One region of the Paenibacillus sp. J31P190 genome, then DNA from elsewhere that is predicted to be linked to it. Evidence: riboswitches for the same ligand, from Rfam matches in the RefSeq annotation. Region 1 holds a riboswitch; each other region holds the start of a gene.
The links. Region 1 has a riboswitch for cyclic di-AMP ahead of AC58U0_RS20500 (C40 family peptidase). Riboswitches for the same ligand answer to the same signal wherever they lie in the genome.
Positions count from the first base shown of each region.

Region 2: linked by a shared signal. The riboswitch ahead of AC58U0_RS30000 (stalk domain-containing protein) and the one ahead of AC58U0_RS20500 (C40 family peptidase) in region 1 are both predicted to bind cyclic di-AMP.
Region 3: linked by a shared signal. The riboswitch ahead of AC58U0_RS34645 (C40 family peptidase) and the one ahead of AC58U0_RS20500 (C40 family peptidase) in region 1 are both predicted to bind cyclic di-AMP.
Region 4: linked by a shared signal. The riboswitch ahead of AC58U0_RS29225 (CAP domain-containing protein) and the one ahead of AC58U0_RS20500 (C40 family peptidase) in region 1 are both predicted to bind cyclic di-AMP.

Region 1 is NZ_JCAUAS010000011.1:186,045-189,251, reverse strand. It holds gene AC58U0_RS20505 (permease) at 718-1,299, shown strand; cyclic di-AMP (ydaO/yuaA leader) riboswitch at 1,366-1,526, shown strand; gene AC58U0_RS20500 (C40 family peptidase) at 1,529-2,425, shown strand; gene AC58U0_RS20495 (hypothetical protein) at 2,608-3,207, shown strand, end outside.
Region 2 is NZ_JCAUAS010000024.1:18,105-21,311, reverse strand. It holds gene AC58U0_RS30015 (hypothetical protein) at 1-7, opposite strand, end outside; gene AC58U0_RS30010 (PspA/IM30 family protein) at 64-690, opposite strand; gene AC58U0_RS30005 (hypothetical protein) at 717-1,007, opposite strand; cyclic di-AMP (ydaO/yuaA leader) riboswitch at 1,170-1,322, shown strand; gene AC58U0_RS30000 (stalk domain-containing protein) at 1,327-2,118, shown strand; gene AC58U0_RS29995 (hypothetical protein) at 2,261-2,431, opposite strand; gene AC58U0_RS29990 (DHH family phosphoesterase) at 2,487-3,207, opposite strand, start outside.
Region 3 is NZ_JCAUAS010000038.1:25,787-28,993, reverse strand. It holds gene AC58U0_RS34660 (hypothetical protein) at 1-21, opposite strand, end outside; gene AC58U0_RS34655 (hypothetical protein) at 86-319, opposite strand; gene AC58U0_RS34650 (DMT family transporter) at 624-944, opposite strand; guanidine-I (ykkC/yxkD leader) riboswitch at 1,034-1,136, opposite strand; gene AC58U0_RS34645 (C40 family peptidase) at 1,260-1,736, opposite strand; cyclic di-AMP (ydaO/yuaA leader) riboswitch at 1,740-1,878, opposite strand; gene AC58U0_RS34640 (hypothetical protein) at 2,044-2,862, opposite strand; gene AC58U0_RS34635 (M1 family metallopeptidase) at 3,008-3,207, opposite strand, start outside.
Region 4 is NZ_JCAUAS010000023.1:4,962-8,168, reverse strand. It holds gene AC58U0_RS29235 (FAD:protein FMN transferase) at 1-387, shown strand, start outside; gene AC58U0_RS29230 (RnfABCDGE type electron transport complex subunit D) at 389-1,183, shown strand; cyclic di-AMP (ydaO/yuaA leader) riboswitch at 1,294-1,426, shown strand; gene AC58U0_RS29225 (CAP domain-containing protein) at 1,432-2,082, shown strand; gene AC58U0_RS29220 (YheC/YheD family protein) at 2,413-2,757, shown strand; gene AC58U0_RS29215 (glycoside hydrolase family 18 protein) at 3,027-3,207, shown strand, end outside.

The DNA of each region.
Region 1 (3,207 bases):
TCTCTTAGCTAGAGATGTTGTATGCTGTACAACAATTTAGCCTTAAATCGTTTAAATGGCCACTTTGGGTCTAAATTGTTGTATTTTTTGCAACACGCGCAGAGAAAAAGCTTGATTTGATTGACTAAAGTTGTACGTAGTACAACTTTAGTTGGTTGTGCGGGAAAGGATGAGAACCCGCAGGGGTTCGAACGTCCCCGAGGCTAACCCAATGCTGGGACAACTGATCTTCGTATGGAGCCAGTCACTTTATTACTTTGGAGATTCAATGGCGATCTGATCTGGTTCTAATTTCTAATGGGAGCGAAAAGAGGAATTATTCAATTTGTCGGGCTTGCTGGAGCACGAGAGGCTATTATCGGAGCAGCATACTTTCTGTGATTACAAACGAAATCAAAAGTGTAATAACTTCTCAAAGTGATAATTTCAATATTATCGCATTGAATCGGACGTGGATCGATATCGAATTAGTCATGCCTCAAGCCATAATCGCATATGCATGAAATCGAAGCTTGAACGATGACGTTCAGGCTTCTTCTTTGTGCTGAAAAAACACTTGCACAAACTAATTATATTAGTTAATATACTAATTAAGTTAGTATTTAGAAGGGAATGGGGATCGACATGTCATTTATTGTACTTATGCTCTTATTTACAGTTTTAGGTGGATGGCTGGAAAGCCGTGTTCTCAAGCGCTCGAAAAGGGAGGGAATGTAAATGTTTGCTGGACATTTTGGGCTTGCTGCAGCAGTGAAAGCAAGAACACCGGAGGTGCCGATCTGGGCGCTCATGCTTAGTACTCAGCTGCTTGATGTTGTATTCGTACCCTTATTTCTTTCTGGTGTTGAAACGATCGATACAAGCATCGGTACGGGTTATGGGGAATGGATTATTCACGCTGATTACACACACTCATTAGTTGGGGCGCTGCTCATTGCTATCTTATCAGGTCTATTGGCTTGGAAATTATGGGGGAAAAGAGGAGGCACAGCTATAGGAGCGCTTACCTTCAGTCACTGGGTACTTGATCTTCTCGTTCATCGTGCAGATATGCCATTCTTACCGGGGAATGTTGGAGGACTTCCATTAGTAGGATTTAGTCTGTGGCAGTGGCCGTGGGTGAGTGCGGCTCTTGAGATTATTCTCATGGTTGTTGGGGCTATTCTTTACTTTCGCACACTTCGTAATACCGCTAAACTGTCAAAAGATAACTTAATATGGCGTGCACATCTTGCAGGGGGAGTCATGGCCGTTCTATTGATCGCCTCATTTATTTCAGATTTTGTCTTGCATTTATAATCCATTGGAAACTATTACCACTATGCAAAAGTTGAAAGTAATAGTTCAACTATGCTAGTCTAACATAGACAAAAAATGCCGAATCTCGGAGCAGCAAAAGCTCTGGTACGGGGGACTTCTTTAATTTGGGGTGAATGAATGCTCGGCTGTTTTACTAAACTGAGCGCGCTAGGGAAACCTCTTCCCGAACCCGTCAACTAACCTCGGAGGCTTCAAGGAGGCAAGGTTTTTGAAATTTTTCACAAAAAGCTTTATTTGCTCATGCGCACTTGTTGGTGCGGCAGTATCCATTTTTTCCGCTCCCTCGGTTCAAGCAGCATCAGGTTCATCTTCATCCACTGTAAAAGTCCAGGTCAATGATGAGTTGGTTCAGTTCCCAGAAGTACAGCCATTTATTGACAACGCAGGAACGCTGCAAGTTCCTTTGCGAGTACTGTCTGAGAAATTGGGTTATCAAGTAGGCTGGGCGAAACAAGAAAGCGAAATAGTGGTTACGTTGAAGAGCAAGCAGCAGACGATTCAACTTACAACCGACGAGAAGCAAGCGATCGTTAACAGTAAGAAGATTAGTCTGGAAAGCAGTCCGACGCTTTATCAAGGTAATACGTATGTACCCTTGCGTTTCATTACTGAAACATTCGGTTCTCCGATTGAGTGGAATGAAGCGAATCGTATCGCGATTGTGAATGTCGATGGCAAGTCGCACAAGCCAGCCTGGATTGCACCGCCACCTGCACCAGCTCCAAAGGTAGCAGCGGTAGCTATACCTTCCATGTCTGATCAAATCGTGCAAACAGCAAATACGTTCATGGGCACACCTTACGTTTGGGGAGGCACAACACCCAGAGGGTTTGATTGTTCCGGATTTGTGCGCTATTTGTACGAAGCTAAAGGCATTGATCTACCCAGAACTTCGGTTCAAATGTACGATCAAGCTGGAACCAGGGTTACAGACTTGAAGGTTGGAGATCTTGTGTTTTTTGCAGCAGGCAGTGTAAATCATGTTGGAATTTATCTGGGGAATGATCAATTCATTTCAGCGACAACGTCTAGAGGTGTAACGATAGATAGTCTCGCCAGTTCATACTGGGGATCCAGATATGTGGGAGCCAAAAGAGTTCTGTAAGTAAACCATGTGGTGAAAAAGGATTAAATCATTGGGCATTTGTTTTCTATGAATCTTTCGAATGAAAGCATAGAAGGCAAATGTTCTTTTTTTATGCGAAATATTGCGATTTTTATCGAAATTTTATGGTTTTTAGCCTATAATGAAGAAATGTTTGGAAGAAAGCAGGTGACACGAACGGCATGCAATTAAGTGTCTGGAAAAGTTGGTTTTATAAAAAAAGACATTCGAATAAAGCAAATAGCATGTATATCGTGGAACAAGGTCCTGCCATACCAGAAGAGATTCGGGGAGTCATTGATCGATTTTTTCTTACGTATAATCATTTCAAAGGGGCAAGAAGCCTACAGACGGATACGTTTATAAGAGAAGTATTTTACGCAACGAAACAGGATCCGAAGGATCAAAGGACAATTGAAGAGATGGAAGCTTATATTCAGCAGAAAAATGTGCATCGCTTGCGATTGAAATCCTTTGTTGTCGATGAGTATCTTCGTATAGGCGAAAAGGTTTGCATGATTGGTGTGACGAGGGAATTCAGTAATAATCAGAGAAATCGCGTGCTTTATTTTCTAACAAAAGAGGATCAGTCTTGGCGCTTTCATCATATCGCAAGGTCTCACCATGGGACTGTTCTAGATAAGTTTCAAGTGAATGAGCAAACGGGGTTCGTGGTTGGAAATGAAAAAGCCGCTCTCCTCTTTCTGACACACTCCGGGTCTGCCGATGCATCTACCTTTATATTGGGTGATTATGTGCATGTGGAAGGTTATTTGGAAGTG
Region 2 (3,207 bases), on a different contig from region 1:
GAATCATGGAGGTCAAGGGCTCCTCAGCGCCTACTTATCAGGCGCTGGAGGGATAACACGCGGCTATTTCTTGCCGCGCGGATCAGTATCATCGCTGGAGCGATGCTGCTGCCACTCCTGCTGGAACTTGCCGCGCAGCGTGCGCAGTTCCTGCTGGAGGTTGCCGCCGGCTTCCTTCAGCGTCTCTTGCGACAGGCGGCTAGCAATGCGCAGCCCCTGGAGCGCTTCCCGGCCGAGCTCGCGGCCGGTCACTTCCAGCTCGCGCCAAGTATCGCGAGCCTCTTTCTCGTGCAGCCCGCTGCTCGGCGGCTGCACCCCCTCGGCTGCGTGCCCTGCACGCAGCCCGCGCAGTTCATCCGCGAGCGCCAGGCACACGTCCTGGCTGCTCGCGTACTGCGCGCGGTAGTGCTTGCAAGCGGCTTCCTCGCGCTGCTTCTCTTGCAGCGCGAGCCGCGCGAGCTCTTCATCGCCGGCACGCATTGCCAGCTCGGCCTGCTCGCCGCGCAGCTGAGCCATCTCCTCTGCGTTCACACTGTGGCTTCGCAGCTCAATAGTTCGCTGCAGCGCCTCCTGATAGCGCTGTTCCAGCTTCTCGATCATGCTGCTCCCCCGATCATAGTGATCAAGCTTACCGGCCGTTTCATGCCATGCTGCTTCTGCCATCTTTCCAATGCGATCCAATATACTCATGTTGTCACACCTCCATTTCTGTTGATTTAAAATTCATTCCGTTTCTTCAATAAATGAATACCATACACCACTAAACATGCTGCGAACGCAATCGCGATGAAGCCCGATAGTTTAATAGTCAGTATCAAGCCGCCCAAGCCGGCGAAAAACCATCCAATTTTCTTCCCATTCTTAATCCCTACATAGCCTAATCCAAGCATAGCTGCCGGGAATAAAAAGCCCATTAAATGAACATGACCACCCAAATGATGCAGACAAATAAGTAAACCTGCCGTGATTAAAACTAGTGCCAACCCTTTTGATCGATCCATACTCATTCTGCTTACCGCCCTTCACGTGTTCTTCATGCTTCTATCGTACCTGAAACAGCTATACGTCAAAACGGACTCGCGACTGTTTTTGTACCTAGACCTAAGTCCAGTACGCTCTAAGACCTCCATCCATATTTTGGTCATTGTCCCGCCGAACCTCGAATGCTAAACTATTTGAAGCCGAGTCCGGTGCACAGACAAAGTGCCGGTACGGGGGACGATTTACATGGGGTGAATATTTGCTCTTCAAAGGAGCAGACTAGGGAGAACCTTCTTCCCGAACCCGTCAACTAACCTCGAAGGCTCATTGAAGGAGGATTACCAATTGCATACAATTACTAAAGGGTTAACTAGCCTTGCTGTGTCTTTAACAGTGTTGGCAGGAGGCTTTCTTTCCCCATTTACGGCGCATGCCGCTGAGATGGATGTGAAAGTGCAAGTCAATGATGACTTGGTTCAATTTCCGGATGCTCAACCATTTCTAGATGACAATCATTCTACCCAAGTACCGATTCGTTTCGTAACGGAGAAGCTTGGTTATGACGTGAAGTGGCAAAGAGAAGGCGATGAGATCAAGGTCACGCTAAATAACGACAAGCATTCGATTACCTTAGTTTCTGGACAAAAGGAAGCTGAGATCGATAGCAACCGTGTCGAGATGGACACACATGCAGAATTCCAAAATGGACGCGTATACGTGCCTCTTCGTTTTCTAAGCAAAGCATCCGATATTCCCGTTCAGTGGGACGCTAGCAGCAAATTAGCTATTCTAAGTAAAGATGGCAATAAGCATGCGCCGGATTATGAATTGTTTCAATCTACTGCCTATTCAGCAGATCCATCTGAGAATGGCGGCTACGGAGCTTTTGATTATTTGGGGAATCCATTAGGTATTGGAACCGTTGCAGTTGATCCGTCGGTGATTCCTCTTGGAAGTAAGCTCTATATAGAAGGTTATAATTTCAATGGCCTACCTGCAGGCGGCATGTATGCTTATGCAACAGACACAGGCGGTGCAATCAAAGGCAAACGTGTTGATATCTTTATCCCAGGATCCAAGAAATCCTTGCAGAAGTTTGGTATCCAAACCATTAAAGTTTACAAACTATCCAATTAAAATGGCTAAATAAGAAAAAGCTTGATTTCTGAGATTTACTTCTCAAGAAATCAGCTTTTTTTATTTAGCGTGGAACAACCAGATAAAATCAGAAAGGCTGCTCTCCCATCCTATAGTGATGAGAAGAACAGCCTGCAGTTACTTAAACTTGATTCTTGGGGATACCATTTAAACTTGGGACGTAATCAGGTGCCTCATTGCTCGATAGCGTTTGAGCTTCTTCCATGAAATTAGCGTTATTTTGCTGATTGTTTTTCTTATCTGCTTTGTTATCTTCGCGGTCATACTTGGGATCGGCGTCATTTTTGGGCATAGCGTTCACCTCCATTGTCTCATAGTTAGTATGAGAAGGTGGCTTGCATTCTATCCTAGTTATCTGGATCCGGTGTTGCTCCTTGTTTAACTAAACTACCCTCGAGGGTTTTTGTTTTTCTTGCCGCTATATGCTCCATTAAGAATGCAACATACGTTTCGTCCCGAACTAGCCAAGCAGCATAATCCCTTTTAACATAACGCTCTGCCTCTTCAAAAGTAGAAAAATATTGGTTGGATTCGACCCCATCCACATCGACTTCCCACCTGCCTCCAGAAGGGAAAATAAAAACTTGTTGTTCGATTCTATTCTCATAAAGTGATCCATAAACAGAATTTTTCGTGTTAAATGTATTTTTGTTCGCATCAGAGCGAATGGGCTCCATCGGAAATGGCTTCGCTACATACCATTGATAGGCTTCTTCTGTCATAGAGCAACCGGAAGCTTTCGCATGGCCCCCTCCTCCATAAAGACCCGCTATTTCCGAGACGTCGATGTGATCGTGAATCGTTCGAAAGCTTATCTTTTTACCGCCCATATTCATGATTGCGATGTAATCCAGATGAGGATTTTCTTTGCCTAGATCGTTTCCAAGTTCAGAATGATAGGATTCCGCATGAACGATACCTACATGATGATCATCTATACGGGAGTGAATGATTTCTCTCTTTTTTCTACGCACATAGCGTTCGATTTTTTCTTCTTCCATATCCAAAATTTTTTCTTCAAAGGGATCGAATGCAAAGTTCTCGCTTTCCTGAATGCGAGCCACCATT
Region 3 (3,207 bases), on a different contig from region 1:
GTTATTTGTATTGTCAGACATCGTTTATACCTCCAATGATAGATTACCTCTTGATCTCATCGTTTTTCATAATCGCGTTTAACTTCTACTCAGCGTCCATATCAGCGGCAGCATCAAAGACGTTTGCCTTCGGCACCTGAGTTATATCTTCCTTTTGCTGCACCCAGTAACCGACGTTACGATACCAGTACTGAAACGAATCGTCCAATTGCTGCTCTCGGTTACGATCCTCGTTAACATCGGAGTCAACTTCTATCTCCTCTCCGAGAAGCCCGCTATTACGATTCTGTTTTCGATTGATATCATCCGATGTATTCATGTTGAATTTCCCTCCTAAACATTCTTATCCTGTTGATCTGACTCAGCAGTTACGTTAGTTCAAATCTGAACCTTACATCATACCGCCCCTCCATCCTTGTATGGATTAATCTGCATTGATAGGGTCCGATTTATTCAAAAAAGCACGGTATAATATCCTGTGAATTGTCATCTCAAAGAGTGAGAATGATGGAACCTTATTTGTTCAAAGGGGGAACAACCGAAATGGGGGTAACATTCACTGCTTCTGTTATGAAAGCACAGGGAAAAAACGCCATTGGAATATGACGCAGTTTTCGGAGTCCCTAATGCCCGGAAGTAAATTTAAGGCCGAGAACGCCAACTAAGATCAGAATCATGAATAAGATCCTTAGTAAACTAATGGGCTCATCGAGAAAAAGGGTGCCGATAATAATTGCACCAACAGCGCCAATTCCAGTCCAAGCCGCGTATGCTGTGCCGATGGGGAGAGTTTTCGTTGCTGCCGCTAGAAAATAGAAACTTACAATCATCCCTGCGATCGTGACGCTGGAAGGAACTAAGCGTGTAAAACCATTAGAAAATTTCAATGAGATCGCCCATACTACCTCAAATACACCTGCAATAACGAGATATAACCATGCCATGATGAATCACTCCTCTTGAATTTGTTATACGTTCCTATTTAGTCGCAAAAAAAGGAAAAAGCCTGGAAGTTATATCGCTAAAGCGATATGACTCCCGGGCTTTTTCCCCTCCGTGACCACAGCGTATTCGCTGAGTGTTTCCCCTCGGACCAGTCTGGCGATGAACGCCACGGAACCCTAGAAAACAATATGCCGCTATTATAGAACGGCTAACATACGATGTCAAGTTACAAGGTTAGTAAATGAATAAAAGCCCTGAAAGCTGCTCTTTCGAGCGGAGCTTGTCCGGGCTTTATTCATGAATCGTGCAAGAAATTACTTGGATTCAGCAGTTAATTGGTTGTAGATATCATCCCACAAAACACGTCGGGCCGATACATACCGCTTCGCGTAATAAGATTGGCTAAGTTTGTTTTTCACGATACCTTCATTGGATGCAGAGTGAATGAATTCACCATCTCCAAGGTAGATACCTACGTGAGAAATACCTTTGCCGCCGCTTGTGTCAAAGAACACAAGATCACCTTTGCGAAGATCTTTTTTGTCAATCCAGTAGCCTTCTTTATTCTGAGATGCTGAGCTATGCGGAAGGTCAATGCCGAATTTGTCGAAAACGTATGCGGTGAAACCAGAGCAATCAAAGCCTCTTGTTGTCGTTCCCGCATCTCTGTACGGAATTCCGAGCAATCCGTCAACCGTTTCATCCAAAGTGGATTGTGACGCAGACACACTTCCTAAACCTACACTCAAAAACAAAACAAGACTAAAAACAAGAGCAACAATCTTTCTCAACTGCTTGTCTCCTTCCGGTGCCTACGAGGTTAGCTGGAGGGTTCGGTTGAAGGTTCCCTATGATCCCTGTCTTGCAAGATCAATTCACCCGGTGTGGTTCCCCCGTTTCCCCAAGAAATGAGGAATTCGGCATGAAATATTTGGTTTTTTGATGCTAGTCCTTGTAATTCGTCATAAACATCGAAATTCCTCCTTTTCTATGCGATTTGCCTTAAAAATATGTAAAATATTTCGGAAAACGCAAAAAAAAGCCCCTTTTGCAAGGGGATGAAACAAGATGAGCTAATTTCAGCTTATTTTATTGTTTTTAACCGTCCATTTTGGCAGATAGAAGCTGATATTGGGAAGTTATGGCCCACATTTGAAAGAAAATGTGGAAAAGCGGAAAGAGCTGATAAATGATTAGCGCTACCAGACCTGCCCATAGGTAAGTTGCTGTGACAGTGACCCCTGCCAATAGTCCCGAGGCGAGCAGGAGGATAAGCGCAAGCCCGATAATAGGAAGCAAACTGCGAACGAATGTGATGACGGTGGACAAAATGCCAAGTTTGGCAGCAATCGCGAATTGCACGTACATAAAAAGAAGATGTATGAGAAAGCCGTAGACGAGCATGCCCAGCAACCAAGGCAGCAATTGAAGAGCTGCTTGCTCATACGAAGCGGTATGTGCGAATTGCCTCTGCGCTTTTGGAAACAGCCATATGAGCGGCAGCAAGGAGAGTGAGATTCGAACGACATATGCAATTAGGAATGGGAGCATGAGCTCCTTGATGCCTCGGAAAAAGCGATAGCCGGCATTTTGCTGGGAATGGGTCAGCGAATAGTAGACGCCGCTATTCAACATTGGGGTGAGCACCATGCGAATAACAAGTAGAGCAGCCAGCCACCAAAGGTAGGAATGGCTAAGATCGGTTTTGACCAGTTGGAACTGTCCTTCAGCTAGAAATAGCTGCAGCGCTTGCTTCGGCTGCTCGCCACCTGGATAGCGGTGCATGAGAGGGACGAGAACACCCTGTACAAGCTTATACAGCAGGATGCCCCAGCCCATCTGATACAGGAACAAGACGATCGTGGCGAAAGGTTGCCGTAAAGCCGCCCTGAAGCCAGACTTGATATAAGTTGCCACAGTTGTCCCTCCTAAGAGTTTTCCGTAGGAAAACTTACTTCGTAAGCATTACCTGAGTTTTGCTTTAGCAAAACTGGCATCGTAAGCATAACCTGAGTTTTCCGTAGGAAAACTTACTTCGTAAGCATAGGATAAGCCTAGCCGCTTACCAGGCGACCCAGCCGAAAATGGCTTGCAGGAATTGAATGAGACCGAGATTCCAACGGATTTTCCACTTCGTATCGACTTGCGTTTGCATAAAATTGTTAATGTGTTTATTTTCCAGCACGAGCGAGTAATTAGGATCAATTCGAACCCAGTCTACAGGAGTCTTGTGGGTTAATTTGAATTCAATACTGCTTTCTT
Region 4 (3,207 bases), on a different contig from region 1:
GTCAATGCTGGCGGTGACCTCTATGCTGGGGGAGTAGACGAATACGGCAGCAAGTGGAGAATTGGCATTCAGCATCCCGAGTACAAAGAACAAATCATTCAAACGGTTGAAATATCGAATGAGGCGGTCTGTACCTCTGGAAGTTACGAGCGCAAGAGCGAATTAAAAGCCGGTATGCATCATATCATCGACCCCAAAACGAAACAATCACCGGACGAATGGGTCAGCTGCAGCGTCATCGCCCCTTTCGCTATGATGGCGGACGCCTTCTCGACGGCCTTCTTCTTATTGGGGTTGGACCGCGGGAGAACGTTAATAGAACAAGTTGATCTCAAGGGAATCTTGATATCATCCGATTTACTAATATATAGAGTAGGGGGTACATAAATTGACAGTTAACCAATGGATTAAAACGCCAAAGGGATATGTCATAGTTTCCTTGGTTGCCTTTCTATTAATAGCCTCCATATGGTCACTAGATATTAGAGGCATTTATAATAGTATCATTGCCGTCGTTGCTTCTTCAGCCGTGGATACTCTTTGTTCCCGTATTGCCAAAAGGAAGCGAATGATGCCGGATGGTGCGGTAATAACCGGGTTAATCATAGCTTTAATCTTAAGCACAACTTCCTCATGGTATATTGTTGCTGCAACTTCCATTATGGCTATTTTGTCGAAACATTTATTTGTCTATAAGAAAAAACCAATCTTCAATCCAGCGGCATTCGGACTGCTGCTATCCATCCTTTTCTTTCGAACAGGACAAAGCTGGTGGGGCGCATTCGGGGATCTTCCCACATGGACAGTTGTGTTTCTTTTGATTGGCGGATACATGGTGACGAACCGAGTAAACAAATTTCATCAAGTTTTTTCATTTCTAGGAACTTATTTCATCTTATTATTGATTATGGGGATTATTGATGTCGGAGACGCCACTGACGCACTTCGATCGCCTTTTATTAATGCATCCCTTTTCTTTGCTCTTTTTATGCTTACAGATCCGCCTACTTCACCGGCAAAAAATAAGGATCAAGTCATTTTTGGCATCCTTAGCGCGATCGTGGGTGCAGTTATTTATAGCATTTTTGGAGGTTTGATGTACTTATTTATAGGATTGCTTATCGGGAACTTATATCATTTACTTGTACCGAAGCTTAGGAATACCACTGGATATATTAATTGAATGAGGGGATTATTTACATGCGAACAAACGTAATGGATGCTCTTGGAAAATTTTGAGTCATGTTCTCCATGATTTCACATGATACAATTTGTAAGATCCTGTGGATCAAATAACTCAGAAGGCCGAAGCTTCCAGCAAGCACGGGGGAACCATTATTTGGGGTGAAGCCGCTATCTGCGGCCGGGTGATTACTCTTTGATCCGAATCCGACAGCTAACCTCGCAGGCCGCAAAAAGGAGAGGTTTATTTTGAAACGTTACAAAAAGCTCGTAGTTACCGGCGCAATAGGATTGAGCATTCTCGCAGGATCGAGCGCGGCAATGGCCGCACCAGCAACTCACACAGTATCAGGTAATGATACCATGTGGTTAATATCCCAGAAGTATGGTATAAGCCTATCTTCGCTTATTAAGGCAAACCCTCAGGTTGCCAATCCGAACGTGATTTGGTCAGGTATGAGCCTCAACATCCCTGGAAGCACGAGTACAAATGCAGGTACAAAAACGACAGTTACGACTGCGCCATCCCAATCAGCATTTGCTAGCCAAGTGGTTAACTTAGTTAACCAAGAACGAGCTAAGGCAGGACTTCGTCCATTAACTAGCAACAGCTCACTTACAGCCATGGCTTTGGACAAAGCGAAGGATATGTACAACAACGGCTATTTCGATCATACCTCGCCGACCTACGGGTCTCCTTTTGATATGATGAGCACATATGGCATTCGCTATTCCTACGCAGGTGAAAACATTGCGAAAGGTCAACAAACGCCTGAAGCTGTCATGAAAGCATGGATGAACAGCACAGGTCATCGTCAAAACATTCTTAGCCCCAACTTCACCCAAATCGGTGTTGCGTTCTATAACGGCGAATGGGTACAGGAATTCATTAGTAACTAAAGCAGCGTATGTCTGCAGAATATTTCAAGAGAAACCAGCAACCTTGTGTTTGCTGGTTTTTTTGTTTTTAAATTAACGGATGTTCTGATTTCCAAGGCAGGTTCACACGTCTGGTGTTGTAATAATTGAAAGATTACGGGGTTGTTTTGTTATGAAAAGAGCAAAAGGTGAGCCGTATTGTTCCTGGTTATCTCAAGAAATTGATGTTCTAAATTGTATACATAACACTAAGGAAGTACGATCAATATCAGTTTTACTCCGCTGAAGTCGTATCCATCCTGTGATCAGCATAATATGCTGTCTAATAAACGCTGGAAAAGGATTGATGGCATGCAATCTAAGTTAGCCCGGCTGGCTAAGTGGAACCTTCATCGCTTTTACTCGAGGTATCCTGAAATTGCTAAATACCTACCACCAACAATGATTTTCAACCTTTCTACATTTTCTGTTTTTTTGAAAAAGTATAACTCGGTATATATCAAAGCTAATACGCAGCATACAGGAAAGGGCATTATTAAAGCCTGGCGCGCGGCTAAACATTACAAGTTTGTTAGAGTAAGAGGAAAAGCAAATCATGCATCAACACCCTCTGAGTTATATCAGAAAATCCTTAATTCAGGCTCTAAAACAACATATATCATTCAATTATCAAAGAATCCGTTTTTTGTTCGCTGATTATAGAAAACACAATAAACGACTGATATAGAAAAGGGCCTTTCTACTAAATCGTAGGAAGGCCTTTCTATATCAGTCATCATTTAATGACATCGGACAGTATTCTGTTGATAAAGATTATAGATACGCTGGTCACCTTTGCGACGGAATACCTTTGTACCGAAATAGAGTGGATTTGATTCCATTAAATTGGGTATTCGCCCAAATCACTAGAGACATTAGCGGAATAAAGTACAGATAGAAGTTTAAGGCGAGAGCGAGGTATAAAAGTGCAAATTCATGTGGTGCAAAGAGGAGAGAATCTATGGCTGATTTCAGGTCGTTATGGTGTGAATGCCAATCGGATTATCGCCGTCAATGAACTCCGAGAACCCAATCGTTTAGTCATCGGTCAGGCATTAGTCATCCCAGCTCCTTATCCCGAATATGTGGTTAGATTAGGAGACACGC